DNA from 2 places in the Kitasatospora sp. NPDC004669 genome. Region 1 is predicted to be linked to the other one. Evidence: predicted binding sites of a transcription regulator. Region 1 holds the regulator's gene; the other holds the start of a gene.
The links. Region 1 encodes HrcA, which represses chaperone genes, less so after heat shock. Its sites were predicted from a motif close to TTNGCACTCNGNNNNNCNGAGTGCNAA; they were not measured.
Positions count from the first base shown of each region.

Region 1 (5,910 bases):
CGGCCGGTGCGCCCCAGCAGCAGCGCCCCTGCGGCCACCCCGGCGGTGGAGGTGCGCAGCACCGAGGGGCCCAGCCGGTAGGGCTTCGCACCCGCCTCGGCGAAGGCGGCCAGCTCCTCCGGGGAGACCCCGCCCTCCGGGCCGACCACCAGCACGATGTCCCCGGCCGCGGGCAGCGCGGCGTGCGCCAGCGGCTCGGCGCCCTCCTCGTGCAGCACCGCGGCGAGGGAGGCCTGGGCCAGCAGCGGGGCCAGCTGCCTGGTGGTCATCGGCTCGCGCACCTCGGGGAAGCGCAGTCGGCGGGACTGCTTGCCCGCCTCCCGGGCGGTGGCCCGCCACTTGGCGAGCGCCTTGGCACCGCGGTCGCCCTTCCACTGGGTGATGCAGCGCGAGGCGGCCCAGGGGATCACCACGTCCACGCCGACCTCGGTCATGGTCTCCACGGCCAGCTCGCCGCGGTCGCCCTTGGGCAGCGCCTGGACGACGACGATCCGCGGCGCCGGCTCCGGCTCCCGGCGCACGGCGGCCACCGTGACGTCGATCGCGTCCTTGCCGAGCACCTCGGCGACCGTCCCGTCCACGCCGAGCCCCAGCCCGTCCGCGAGGGTCACCGCCTCGCCGGCCTCCAGCCGCTTCACCGCGGCCGCGTGCCGCCCCTCCGCCCCGTCCAGGCGCACCAGCGCCCCGGGCGCGGCGGCGGCGATCCGCTCGGTCTCGACGACGAAGACGGGGGCGGTCATGGGGTGGTCCTCCGGAGGGAATGGGCGGAACAGGAACGCGAAGGGGGTGCCGGGGCTCTGACCCCGACACCCCCTCCCGGGCGGCCTACCGGCCGTTGAAGGCGTCCTTCAGGCGCGAGAACAGGCCCTGCTGGCCCGGCGCGAACTGGCCGGACGGGCGCTCCTCACCGCGCAGCACGGCGAGCCGGCGCAGCAGCTCCTCCTGCTCGGGGTCGAGCTTGGTGGGCGTCTGGACCTCGACATGCACTATCAGGTCGCCCCGGCCGCCCCCGCGCAGGTGGGTGATGCCCCGGCCGTGCAGCGGGATCGACTGACCGGACTGGGTGCCGGGCCGGATGTCGACCTCCTCCAGCCCGTCCAGGGTCTGCAGCGGCACCTGGGTGCCGAGCGCGGCGGCCGTCATCGGGATGGTGACGGTGCAGTGCAGGTCGTCCCCGCGCCGCTGGAAGACGGTGTGGGTGGTCTCGGCGATCTCGACGTACAGGTCGCCGGCCGGGCCGCCGCCGGGGCCGACCTCGCCCTCGCCGGCCAGCTGGATCCGGGTGCCGTTGTCGACACCGGCCGGGATCTTGACGGTCAGGGTGCGGCGGGCGCGGACCCGGCCGTCGCCGGCGCACTCCGGGCACGGGGTCGGCACGACGGTGCCGAAGCCCTGGCACTGCGGGCAGGGGCGGGAGGTCATGACCTGCCCCAGGAAGGAGCGGGTGACCTGGGAGACCTCGCCCTTGCCGCGGCACATGTCGCAGGTCTGCGCGGAGGTGCCGGGGGCCGCGCCCTCGCCGCTGCAGGTGGTGCAGGTGACGGCGGTGTCGACCTGGAGTTCCTTGGTGGTGCCGAAGGCGGCCTCCTCCAGGGTGATCTCCAGCCGGATCATGGCGTCCTGGCCGCGGCGGGTGCGCGAGCGCGGGCCGCGTTGGCCGGCCGCGGCGCCGAAGAAGGCGTCCATGATGTCGGAGAAGCCGAAGCCCGCCGCGCCGGCGCCGAAGCCGCCCGCGCCACCGCCGCCGCCCGGCGACAGCGGGTCGCCGCCGAGGTCGTAGACCTGACGCTTCTGCGGGTCGGAGAGCACCTCGTAGGCGGCGTTGATCTCCTTGAACCGCTCCTGCGTCTTCGGGTCCGGGTTGACGTCCGGGTGCAGTTCGCGTGCCAGGCGCCGGAACGCCTTCTTGATCTCGTCCTGCCCCGCATCCCGTCGGACGCCGAGTACCGCGTAGTAGTCCGTGGCCACCAAATGCTCCGCTTGTTCCGCCTGTAGTAGTGCGACTGGACACCGCCGTTACTTGTGTAACAGCGGTCTGCTTGCTACGACTCGGCCAGGATCTGACCCACGTACCGTGCCACTGCTCGCACCGCCCCCATTGTGCCCGGGTAGTCCATCCGGGTCGGACCGATCACACCCAGTTTGGCCACGCTCTCGTCGCCCGAACCGTAGCCGACCGACACCACCGAGGTGGAATTCAGCCCTTCGTACGCGTTCTCCCGCCCGATCCGGACCGTCATCGCGGCGTCCGTGGTCTCACCCAGGAGGCGGAGCAGGACGACCTGCTCCTCCAGGGCCTCCAGCACCGGCTGGATGGTGAGCGGGAAGTCGTGCCCCAACCGGGTCAGGTTGGCCGTGCCGGCCAGCATGATCCGCTCCTCGCTCTGCTCGGCCAGCGCCTCGAACAGGGTCACCAGGACCGTACTGACGGTCGGCCGGTCGATCTGCTCGAAGGTGGCCGGCAGCTCCTCCAGCAGGCCCGGGACGTCCGGCAGCCGCTGGCCGGCCGCCCGCGCGTTGATCCGCGCGCGCAGGTCGGCCAGGACCGTCTCGCCGACCGTGCCCGGGCAGTCGACCATCCGCTGCTCGACCCGGCCGGTGTTGGTGATCAGGACCAGCATCACCTTGGCCGGAGCCAGCGCCACCAGCTCGATGTGCCGGACGGTGGAACGGGTCAGCGAAGGGTACTGGACCACGGCGACCTGCCGGGTCAGCTGGGCGAGCAGCCGCACCGTGCGGGCGACCACGTCGTCCAGGTCGACCGCGCCGTCCAGGAAGTGCCTGATCGCCCGGCGCTCCGGGGCGCTCATCGGCTTGACCTCGGCCAGCTTGTCGACGAACAGCCGGTAGCCCTTGTCGGTGGGGATGCGCCCCGCGCTGGTGTGCGGCTGGTGGATGTACCCCTCCTCCTCCAGCGCCGCCATGTCGTTGCGCACGGTGGCCGGGGAGACCCCGAGGTTGTGCCGGTCCACCAGGGCCTTGGAGCCGACCGGCTCCTCGGTGCCCACGTAGTCCTGGACGATGGCACGCAGAACGGCGAGCTTGCGGTCGTCCAGTTGGCGGACCTCACCGGCCATGGGGCACGCACCTCCGTCTTCGCACGTTGTCCGTCTGTGATGCTGCGGGCCACTCCTGGAAAGGACCCCGACCCTGGCACTCTGCGCACACGAGTGCCAGAACCGTACCTGCCAGTGTAAGGCCCGGGTCCTTTCGCAGGAACGGCCCGCCCGGGGTGATCCTGCCCGCAGTTCGAGGCGGGGCCGCGACACTCCCCGTGCACGGGATGGTGCTCGGGGACCGTCCGGGTGGCAGCATCGAAAGCGACGGCGAATGGAGGAGCAAGCGATGTCGAGCTCGGGCCAGCACACCCGTTTCGCGCCCGACCGCGGCCTGACCGGCCGCATGGTCGCGACGATGTTCGTGATCGGGCTGCTGTACGTCGGTTTCACGGGCCTGCTGATCGCGCTGCTGCGCGGGGCCTGGCCGCTGATCGTGCTGATCTCCGGCGGGCTGTTCGTGGCCCAGTTCTGGTTCAGCGACAAGATCACCGAGCGGGCGATGGGCGCCCACCAGGTGACCGAGGAACAGTACCCCCAACTGCACGGCACCATCGACCGGCTCTGCGCGCTGGCCGACATGCCCAAGCCCCGCGTGGCGGTCGCCGACAACGACATGCCCAACGCCTTCGCCACCGGCCGCAACCCGCAGAACGCGGTGGTCTGCGTCACCACCGGTCTGCTGCGCCGGCTCGAACCGGAGGAACTGGAAGGCGTCCTGGCGCACGAGCTGTCCCACGTCGCCCACCGGGACGTCGCCGTGATGACCATCGCCGGATTCCTCGGCGTGCTCGCCGGGGCGATGACCCGGATCGCCTTGTACGGCGGGTTCATGGGCGGCGGGCGCAACAACAACGACCAGAACGCGGCCATCGTGGCGCTGATCGTCCCGCTGGTGTCGATGGTCGTCTACGCGATCAGCTTCCTGCTCACCCGGCTGCTCTCCCGCTACCGCGAGCTGGCCGCCGACCGGGCCGCGGCCCAGCTCACCGGCCGGCCCAGCTCCCTGGCCTCGGCCCTGACCAAGGTGACCGGACAGATCGCGGCCATCCCCACCGAGGACCTGCGCAAGTCCCAGCCGTACAACGCCTTCTGGTTCGCCCCCGCGCTGAGCGCCCGGGAGACCGCCTCGCAGCTGCTCTCCACCCACCCGTCGCTGGAGAAGCGGCTGGCACAGCTGGCGAAGATCTCCGAGCAGCTCGGCCGCTGATCACCGCCCGACCCGAATGATCCGAATGATCCGAGAGGACCGCCGTGGGATTCCTGGACGCCCTGTTCGGCCGCACCAAGCCCGTCAAGCCCGACCTCGACCAGCTGTTCGGCGTGCCGTCCGCCGCGCTCACCCTGGAGGCCGGGGCCGGGTTCACCCCCACCGGGCTCGGTTCGGTCTGCTTCGCGGCCGTGGAGGGCGCGGCCTTCGTCCAGGTCGAGCAGCAGGTCCGGGCGCTGCTGGACGCCGACACCGAGCGCGGCGGCGTGCCGGTGGAGGCCTCCAAGGACGGCTACGGCTACTCCTGGCTGCTCGCCCGGCACCGGCCCGAGGAGCTGCCGGAGCTGGTGAACGACCTGCACGCGGTCAACAGCGAGCTGGAGGCGAACGGCTTCGGGCCGCAGCTGCTCTGCTCGCTGGTCTGCTTCCGCAACCCGGAGGGCCAGTCGCTGGCCCTGGTCTACCTCTACAAGCGCGGCACCTTCTACCCCTTCGCCCCGATGCCCGGCGGCGGCGAGCGGCGCAACAGCCCGCTGGAGCTGCAGGTCAACGCGATGCTGGGGAACGACCTGCGGCTGGAGAAGGACCTGAGCCGCTGGTTCCCGGTCTGGGGCGCGCCGGGCCTCTGACGGTCCGGCCGCCATCCCTATGATCACCCGTATGCGCAGCCGCCAGTACGGACCGGACCTGACCCCGCCGTGGAAGAAGCAGACCCCCGCCCCGGAGGTGCCCGCCGAACGGGACCTGGTGGTCGAGGAGGCGACCACCGGCTTCTGCGGGGCGGTGGTGCGCTGCGAGAAGACCGCCGAGGGGTTCACCGTCACCCTGGAGGACCGCTTCGGCAAGCACCGGGTCTTCCCCCTGGTCCCGCGCGGCTTCCTGCTGGAGGGCAAGGCCGTCACCCTGGTCCGCCCCACCGGCCCGGCCCCCTCCCGTGCTCCCGGTCGCACCGCCTCCGGCTCGATCGCCGTCCCCGGCGCCCGCGCCCGGGTCGCCCGCGAGTCCCGCATCTACGTCGAGGGCCGGCACGACGCCGAACTGGTCGAACGGGTCTGGGGCGACGACCTGCGCATCGAGGGCGTCGTCGTCGAGTACCTGCGCGGCATCGACGACCTCCCCGCCATCGTCGCCGACTTCGCCCCCGGCCCCGGCCGCCGCCTCGGCGTCCTGGTCGACCACCTGCTCCCCGGCACCAAGGAACACCGCATCGCCGCCCAGGTCACCGGCGACTCGGTGCTGGTCGTCGGCCACCCCTACATCGACATCTGGCAGGCCGTGAAGCCCGCCTCCGTCGGCATCCCCGCCTGGCCCGCCGTCCCCCGCGGCGAGGACTGGAAGGAGGGCACCTGCCGCCGCCTCGGCTGGCCGGTGGACACCCCGGCGGCCTGGAGGCACATCCTGTCGAAGGTGAACAGCTACAAGGACCTGGAGCCCGAGCTGCTGGGCAAGGTGGAGGAACTGATCGACTTCGCGGCCCTGCCGGGTCAGGAGTAGGTCTGGAACTCCGAGGTGTCCAGGGTGATGTCGAGCAGGTCGACCTGAATCGGGTCACCGAATTTGGTGGTCCGCTCGGACCAGTACATCGGGGTACCCGACGGCGTGTCGGTGGTCAGATCCGTGAGGAGCACGCACACGCCCTTGAGT
Region 1 covers NZ_JBEXKB010000003.1:116,304-122,213, forward strand. The annotation lists gene ABZW30_RS04130 (16S rRNA (uracil(1498)-N(3))-methyltransferase) at 1-740, opposite strand, end outside; gene dnaJ (molecular chaperone DnaJ) at 826-1,968, opposite strand; gene hrcA (heat-inducible transcriptional repressor HrcA) at 2,043-3,077, opposite strand; gene htpX (zinc metalloprotease HtpX) at 3,346-4,266, shown strand; gene ABZW30_RS04150 (hypothetical protein) at 4,311-4,895, shown strand; gene ABZW30_RS04155 (DUF3097 domain-containing protein) at 4,927-5,760, shown strand; gene ABZW30_RS04160 (Uma2 family endonuclease) at 5,751-5,910, opposite strand, start outside.

Region 2 (5,910 bases), on a different contig from region 1:
ACGCGCCGCTGCTGCCGGTGCCGGCCGATGTGGCGTCCAAGCCGAACCTGAACCCGGGGTGGACCCCGCTGGTGAAGGCGGACAACCTGGGCCGGGAGCTCGGGTTCACCGCTCCGCTGCACGTGAAGGACGACTCCGGCAACCCGACGCACTCGTTCAAGGACCGCGTGGTGGCCTGCGCGATCGAGGCGGCGCGGGCGTTCGGGTACACCACGCTGTCCTGCTCCTCGACCGGCAACCTGGCCGGCGCGGTGGGGGCGGCGGCGGCCCGGGCCGGGTTCCGGTCCTGCGTCTTCATCCCGCACGACCTGGAGCAGGGCAAGGTCGTGATGGCCGGGGTGTACGGCGGCGAGCTGGTCGGCATCGAGGGCAACTACGACGACGTGAACCGCTTCTGCTCGGAGCTGATCGGGGACTCGGCCGGCGAGGGCTGGGGCTTCGTGAACGTCAACCTGCGTCCGTACTACGGCGAGGGCTCCAAGACGCTGGCGTACGAGATCTGCGAGCAGCTGGGCTGGCGGCTGCCGGAGCAGATCGTCATCCCGATCGCCTCGGGTTCGCAGCTGACGAAGATCGACAAGGGGCTGCAGGAGCTGATCGGGCTCGGCCTGGTGGAGGACCGGCCGTACCGGATCTTCGGGGCCCAGGCCGAGGGCTGCTCGCCGGTGTCGGCCGCGTTCAAGGCGGGCCGGGACGTGATCAAGCCGGTCAAGCCGGACACCATCGCCAAGTCGCTGGCGATCGGCAACCCGGCGGACGGCCCGTACGTGCTGGACATCGCCCGTCGGACCGGCGGTGCGGTCGAGGACGTCACGGACGCGGAGGTCGTGGCGGCGATCCGGCTGCTGGCCCGGACCGAAGGGATCTTCGCCGAGACCGCGGGCGGGGTGACCGTCGGCGTGCTGAAAAAGCTGGTCGAGACCGGTCGGCTGGACCCGGCCAAGGAGACCGTCGCGATCAACACCGGCGACGGCCTGAAGACGCTGGACGCCGTCTCCGACGCCGGGATGACCGCTGTCATCCGCCCGACGCTGGAGTCGTTCCGCTCCGCCGGCCTCGCGTCCGCCTGAACCACCCCTACCCCCCGCTAGGAGAGCCATGAGCGCCAACGTCCGCATCCCCACCATCCTGCGCACCTACACCGGCGGCGCCGCCGAGGTGTCCGCCGAGGGGGCCACCCTGGCCGAGGTCATCGCCGACCTGGAGAAGAACCACGCGGGTATCTCCGCCCGCATTCTGGACGACACCGGCAAGCTGCGCCGTTTCGTCAACGTGTACGTGAACGACGACGACGTGCGTTTCGCCGAGGGCCTGGCGACCGAGATCAAGGGCGGCGCCAGCGTCTCGATCATCCCGGCGGTGGCCGGCGGCTGCTGAGCCGTCGCGAACCCGTTTCCCGGCCGCTCGCACGTACGGAATTCGACTCTCCGTATGCGCGGGCGGCCGCCGGCATTTCGGCGGGAATATTTCCGGGTCAAGTCGGAGTAGAGTGTGGCTCTGCTGGGAACGGGGCTTCCCTCTCGGCTCGCGCGGTGCTTCCGCCTGAGGTCGTCCGGACGCTGAGGCCGGGTCGGGTCCAGGGCCGTGAAACATGTCAGGCGGATGTCAGAATTCCTGCAGGGATTTGGGTAATTCGTCCGCTATGTCCGGCACGAATTGCCGAGTTTCTCCCGTTTTGCTCGGCCTTGTCTCTTGACGGGCCTATGGAATTCCCGGCGGCTGACCCTGTTGCAGAGGGCGTCGATCCGGATACATTCAGCGGCGGTCGGCGTAATCACCCGCTCACCGGGAGCCGTTCGGTGTTCCGGGCGGAGGATTGCGGCGTGCACGGCTGCGCTCAGGGGGGGTCCCCGGGCCGGCCTCCAACCAGACCCGGGCCCGCGACCTGCGGGCACGTGAAGGGCCAGCACAGCACTAGGGGAGTTCGGAATGGCTCAGGGCACCGTCAAGTGGTTCAACGCGGAGAAGGGCTACGGCTTCATCGCGGTCGACGGTGGTGCGGACGTCTTCGTCCACTACAGCGCGATCCAGATGGACGGCTACCGCACCCTCGAGGAGGGCCAGCGGGTCGAGTTCGAGATCTCCCAGGGACAGAAGGGCCCGCAGGCGGACATGGTTCGCGCGGCGGTCTGACCCCTTCCGGCTCCAGGAGCTCGGCACGGCCCACTGCTGGTGGACCTCTTGCTTCTCGGCGGGCCCGTACGACACGCGTCGTGCGGGCCCGTTCGCGTCCCCGTCCACGCCCCCGTTCGCGCCCCTGTTCGCCTTCCCGCGCGGGCTCGACGGCGGCTCGCGGGTTGCCGATTGGGCTTGCACTCGACCACCCGGAGTGCTAATCATTGGCGTTAGCACTCACAGCGTGAGAGTGACAGCGGACCGGGTCGGTGAGGCCCCCGGGAGCGGTAGGGGAATGGACCCCCGCACACCAGGGCCGTCCGTCGCGGGCACCCCTTGGTCCGAGCAGTCGACCGTGTCCCGGAGGACCACTTCAGATGGCCAAGATCATCGCCTTTGATGAGGAAGCTCGCCGCGGCCTTGAGCGTGGCATGAACCAGCTCGCCGACGCAGTGAAGGTCACGCTCGGCCCCAAGGGTCGCAACGTCGTGCTGGAGAAGAAGTGGGGCGCCCCCACGATCACCAACGACGGTGTCTCCATCGCCAAGGAGATCGAGCTCGAGGACCCGTACGAGAAGATCGGTGCGGAGCTCGTCAAGGAGGTCGCCAAGAAGACGGACGACGTCGCGGGTGACGGCACCACCACCGCCACCGTGCTGGCCCAGGCCCTGGTTCGCGAGGGTCTGCGCAACGTCGCCGCCGGCGCCAACCCGATGGCCCTGAAGCGCGGTATCGAGAAGGCCGTCGCCGCCGTCTCGGACCAGCTGCTGGCCCAGGCCAAGGACGTGGAGACCAAGGAGCAGATCGCCTCCACCGCCTCCATCTCCGCCGCTGACACCCAGATCGGCGAGCTGATCGCCGAGGCCATGGACAAGGTCGGCAAGGAAGGCGTCATCACCGTCGAGGAGAGCAACACCTTCGGCCTGGAGCTCGAGCTCACCGAGGGCATGCGCTTCGACAAGGGCTACATCTCCGCCTACTTCGCCACCGACCTGGAGCGCATGGAGGCGACCTTCGAGGACCCGTACATCCTCATCGCCAACTCCAAGATCGGCTCGGTCAAGGACCTGCTCCCGCTGCTGGAGAAGGTCATGCAGAGCGGCAAGCCGCTCGTCATCATCGCCGAGGACGTCGAGGGCGAGGCCCTGTCGACCCTGGTCGTGAACAAGATCCGCGGCACCTTCAAGTCCGTCGCCGTCAAGGCCCCGGGCTTCGGCGACCGCCGCAAGGCCATGCTCGGCGACATCGCCATCCTCACCGGTGGCACCGTGATCTCCGAGGAGGTCGGCCTCAAGCTGGAGAACGCCGGCATCGACCTGCTGGGCACCGCCCGCAAGGTGGTCATCACCAAGGACGAGACCACCATCGTCGACGGTGGCGGCGACAGCGAGCAGGTCGCCGGTCGCGTGAACCAGATCCGTGCCGAGATCGAGAACAGCGACTCGGACTACGACCGCGAGAAGCTCCAGGAGCGCCTCGCCAAGCTGGCCGGCGGCGTGGCCGTCATCAAGGCCGGCGCGGCCACCGAGGTGGAGCTCAAGGAGCGCAAGCACCGCATCGAGGACGCCGTCCGCAACGCCAAGGCCGCCGTCGAGGAGGGCATCGTCGCCGGTGGTGGCGTCGCCCTGCTGCAGGCCGGTGTCGCTTTCGACAAGCTGGAGCTGGACGGCGACGAGGCCACCGGTGCCAACATCGTCAAGGTCGCGCTGGAGGCCCCGATCAAGCAGATCGCGACCAACGCCGGCCTGGAGGGTGGCGTCGTGGTGGAGAAGGTGCGCAACCTCCCCGCCGGTCACGGCCTGAACGCCGCCACCAACGAGTACGTCGACCTGGTCGCCGCGGGCATCATCGACCCGGCCAAGGTCACCCGCTCCGCGCTGCAGAACGCCGCCTCCATCGCGGCGCTGTTCCTCACCACCGAGGCCGTCATCGCCGACAAGCCGGAGAAGGCCGCCGCGGCCGCCGGCGGCGGCATGCCGGGCGGTGACATGGACTTCTGATCCTGATCGCCTCGATCGGATCGGTTGATTCCCCGTCCGCGTGGGCGGCTCCCTTCGGGGGGCCGCCCACGCGGCGTTTCGGCGTTCGGGGTGGGTTGGGGAGAGGATGGACGGATGGCTTCCGATGACATCGAGACCGCCCTGCACAACGCGCGGGCACTGATCCTGGCCGACCTCACCGCGCGGGACGTGGCGGACGCCGCCGTCGTCTCGCTGGTGGAGCAGGCCGTCACACACCGCCGCTGGTGGCTGGAGCAGTGGCCGGACGGCACCGAGTACGTGCTCGGGCTGGTCGCCCAGGACGTTCAGGACGCGCTGTTGGAGGAGTACGGGCGGTGGCCGCTGTGCACCGCCTGCGCGGCCGACGGCGACCCGCACGCGCTCAGCGTGGAGCCGGAGTTGGGGCCGGAGCCGCACTGGGTGTGCGGCAAGCAGGGCGCGGTGGTGGCGCCGGTGGGGGAGCTGGTCTAGCTTTCCAGCTGCTGGAGTTCGGCCGTCAGGTTGGTGCGGGCGGGCGCGGTGAAGCGCTCGCGTCCGGCGGGGGTGCGGTAGAGGGCCGGGAGCGCGAGGAGTTGGCGCAGGACGGCGGCCCGGCCTTCGCGGAAGTCCGGGTCCGGGACGAAGCCGTACTCCGCCCGGACGGCGGCCGTGTACGCCGCGTACGCCTCGGGGGAGCCGCCGAGGACGGCGAGGTCCGCGTCGCAGAGCACCTCGCCGTCGCGGTCGCCCGGGGCGGGGTCGTGGGTGACGGTGAGCAGGACGAGGCGTTCGACCTCGGCGACCCGCTCGGCGGGCAGGCCGGCGGCGGTCAGCGCGCGGACGGCCAGGGCGGCGCTGCGCTCCTCGTTCTCGGAGCGGTCGGGCCGGTAGACGGCGTCGTGGAACCAGGCGGCGAGCCGGACGGCGTCCGGGTCGGCGGCGTGCCCGGCGAGTTCGTCGACGTGCCGGAGCACCGCGTCCAGGTGCTCGGGGGTGTGGTAGCGGCGCTGTGGCTCGGACCAGCGGCGCAGCAGCTCCCGGCCGTACGGTTCGGGGTCGTCGGTGGCGCCGCAGCGGTGGAGCAGGGCGGTCCAGGCGGTCAGCAGGTCCTCGGTCGCGGTGGGCATGCGGCCCATTGTGTCGGCTGGTTCCGGTGGACGGGATGTGCCGGTCGACGATATATGTAGACGCATGACAGAACGCTCCATGCAGGAGCCGACGCTGCTTCTGCTCACCGCGCTGGCCGATGCCCCGAGACACGGCTACGCGCTCATCCAGGAGATCGCCGCGATCTCGGACGGCCGGGTCAAGATGCGCACCGGCACGCTCTACGGCGCGCTCGACCGGCTGCTGGGCCAGGGCCTGATCGAGGTGGCTGCCGAGGAGGTGGTGGACGGCCGCGCGCGGCGCACCTACGCGCTGACCGACGCCGGCCGGGGCGCACTGGCCACCGAGGCCGAGCGGCTGCGGGCCGTGGCCACCGAGGCGGAGCGCCGGCTCTCCGTCGCCGTCGTCAGTCCGAGGGTCAGGGGGGCCTTCGCATGAGCATGAGTGATTCGACCGTCGTCGTTCGGACGGCGCTGGCGCTCTACCCGGGCAGCTACCGCCGTGAGCGGGGGGACGAGCTGGCCGTGGTCTTCGCCGACACCACCGCCGAGGCGGGCCTGGTGGCCAAGGTCCGGGAGCTGCTCGACCTGGGCGCGTACGGGCTGCGGATGCGGACCGGGCTGACCTCGACCTCCACGGGCGGGCGGCTGGCGGCGCTGGCAGCTCCGCTGGTGGTCGGGGCCGCCGGAGGGCTGGCGGCGGGTCAGGC
Region 2 covers NZ_JBEXKB010000013.1:100,214-106,123, reverse strand. The annotation lists gene thrC (threonine synthase) at 1-1,070, shown strand, start outside; gene ABZW30_RS14045 (MoaD/ThiS family protein) at 1,099-1,377, shown strand; gene ABZW30_RS14040 (cold-shock protein) at 1,930-2,133, shown strand; gene groL (chaperonin GroEL) at 2,493-4,115, shown strand; gene ABZW30_RS14030 (hypothetical protein) at 4,230-4,586, shown strand; gene ABZW30_RS14025 (hypothetical protein) at 4,583-5,221, opposite strand; gene ABZW30_RS14020 (PadR family transcriptional regulator) at 5,286-5,639, shown strand; gene ABZW30_RS14015 (hypothetical protein) at 5,636-5,910, shown strand, end outside.
Region 2: groL (chaperonin GroEL) is a predicted target of HrcA. The motif match lies at 2,310-2,336, and genes of this name have one in related genera.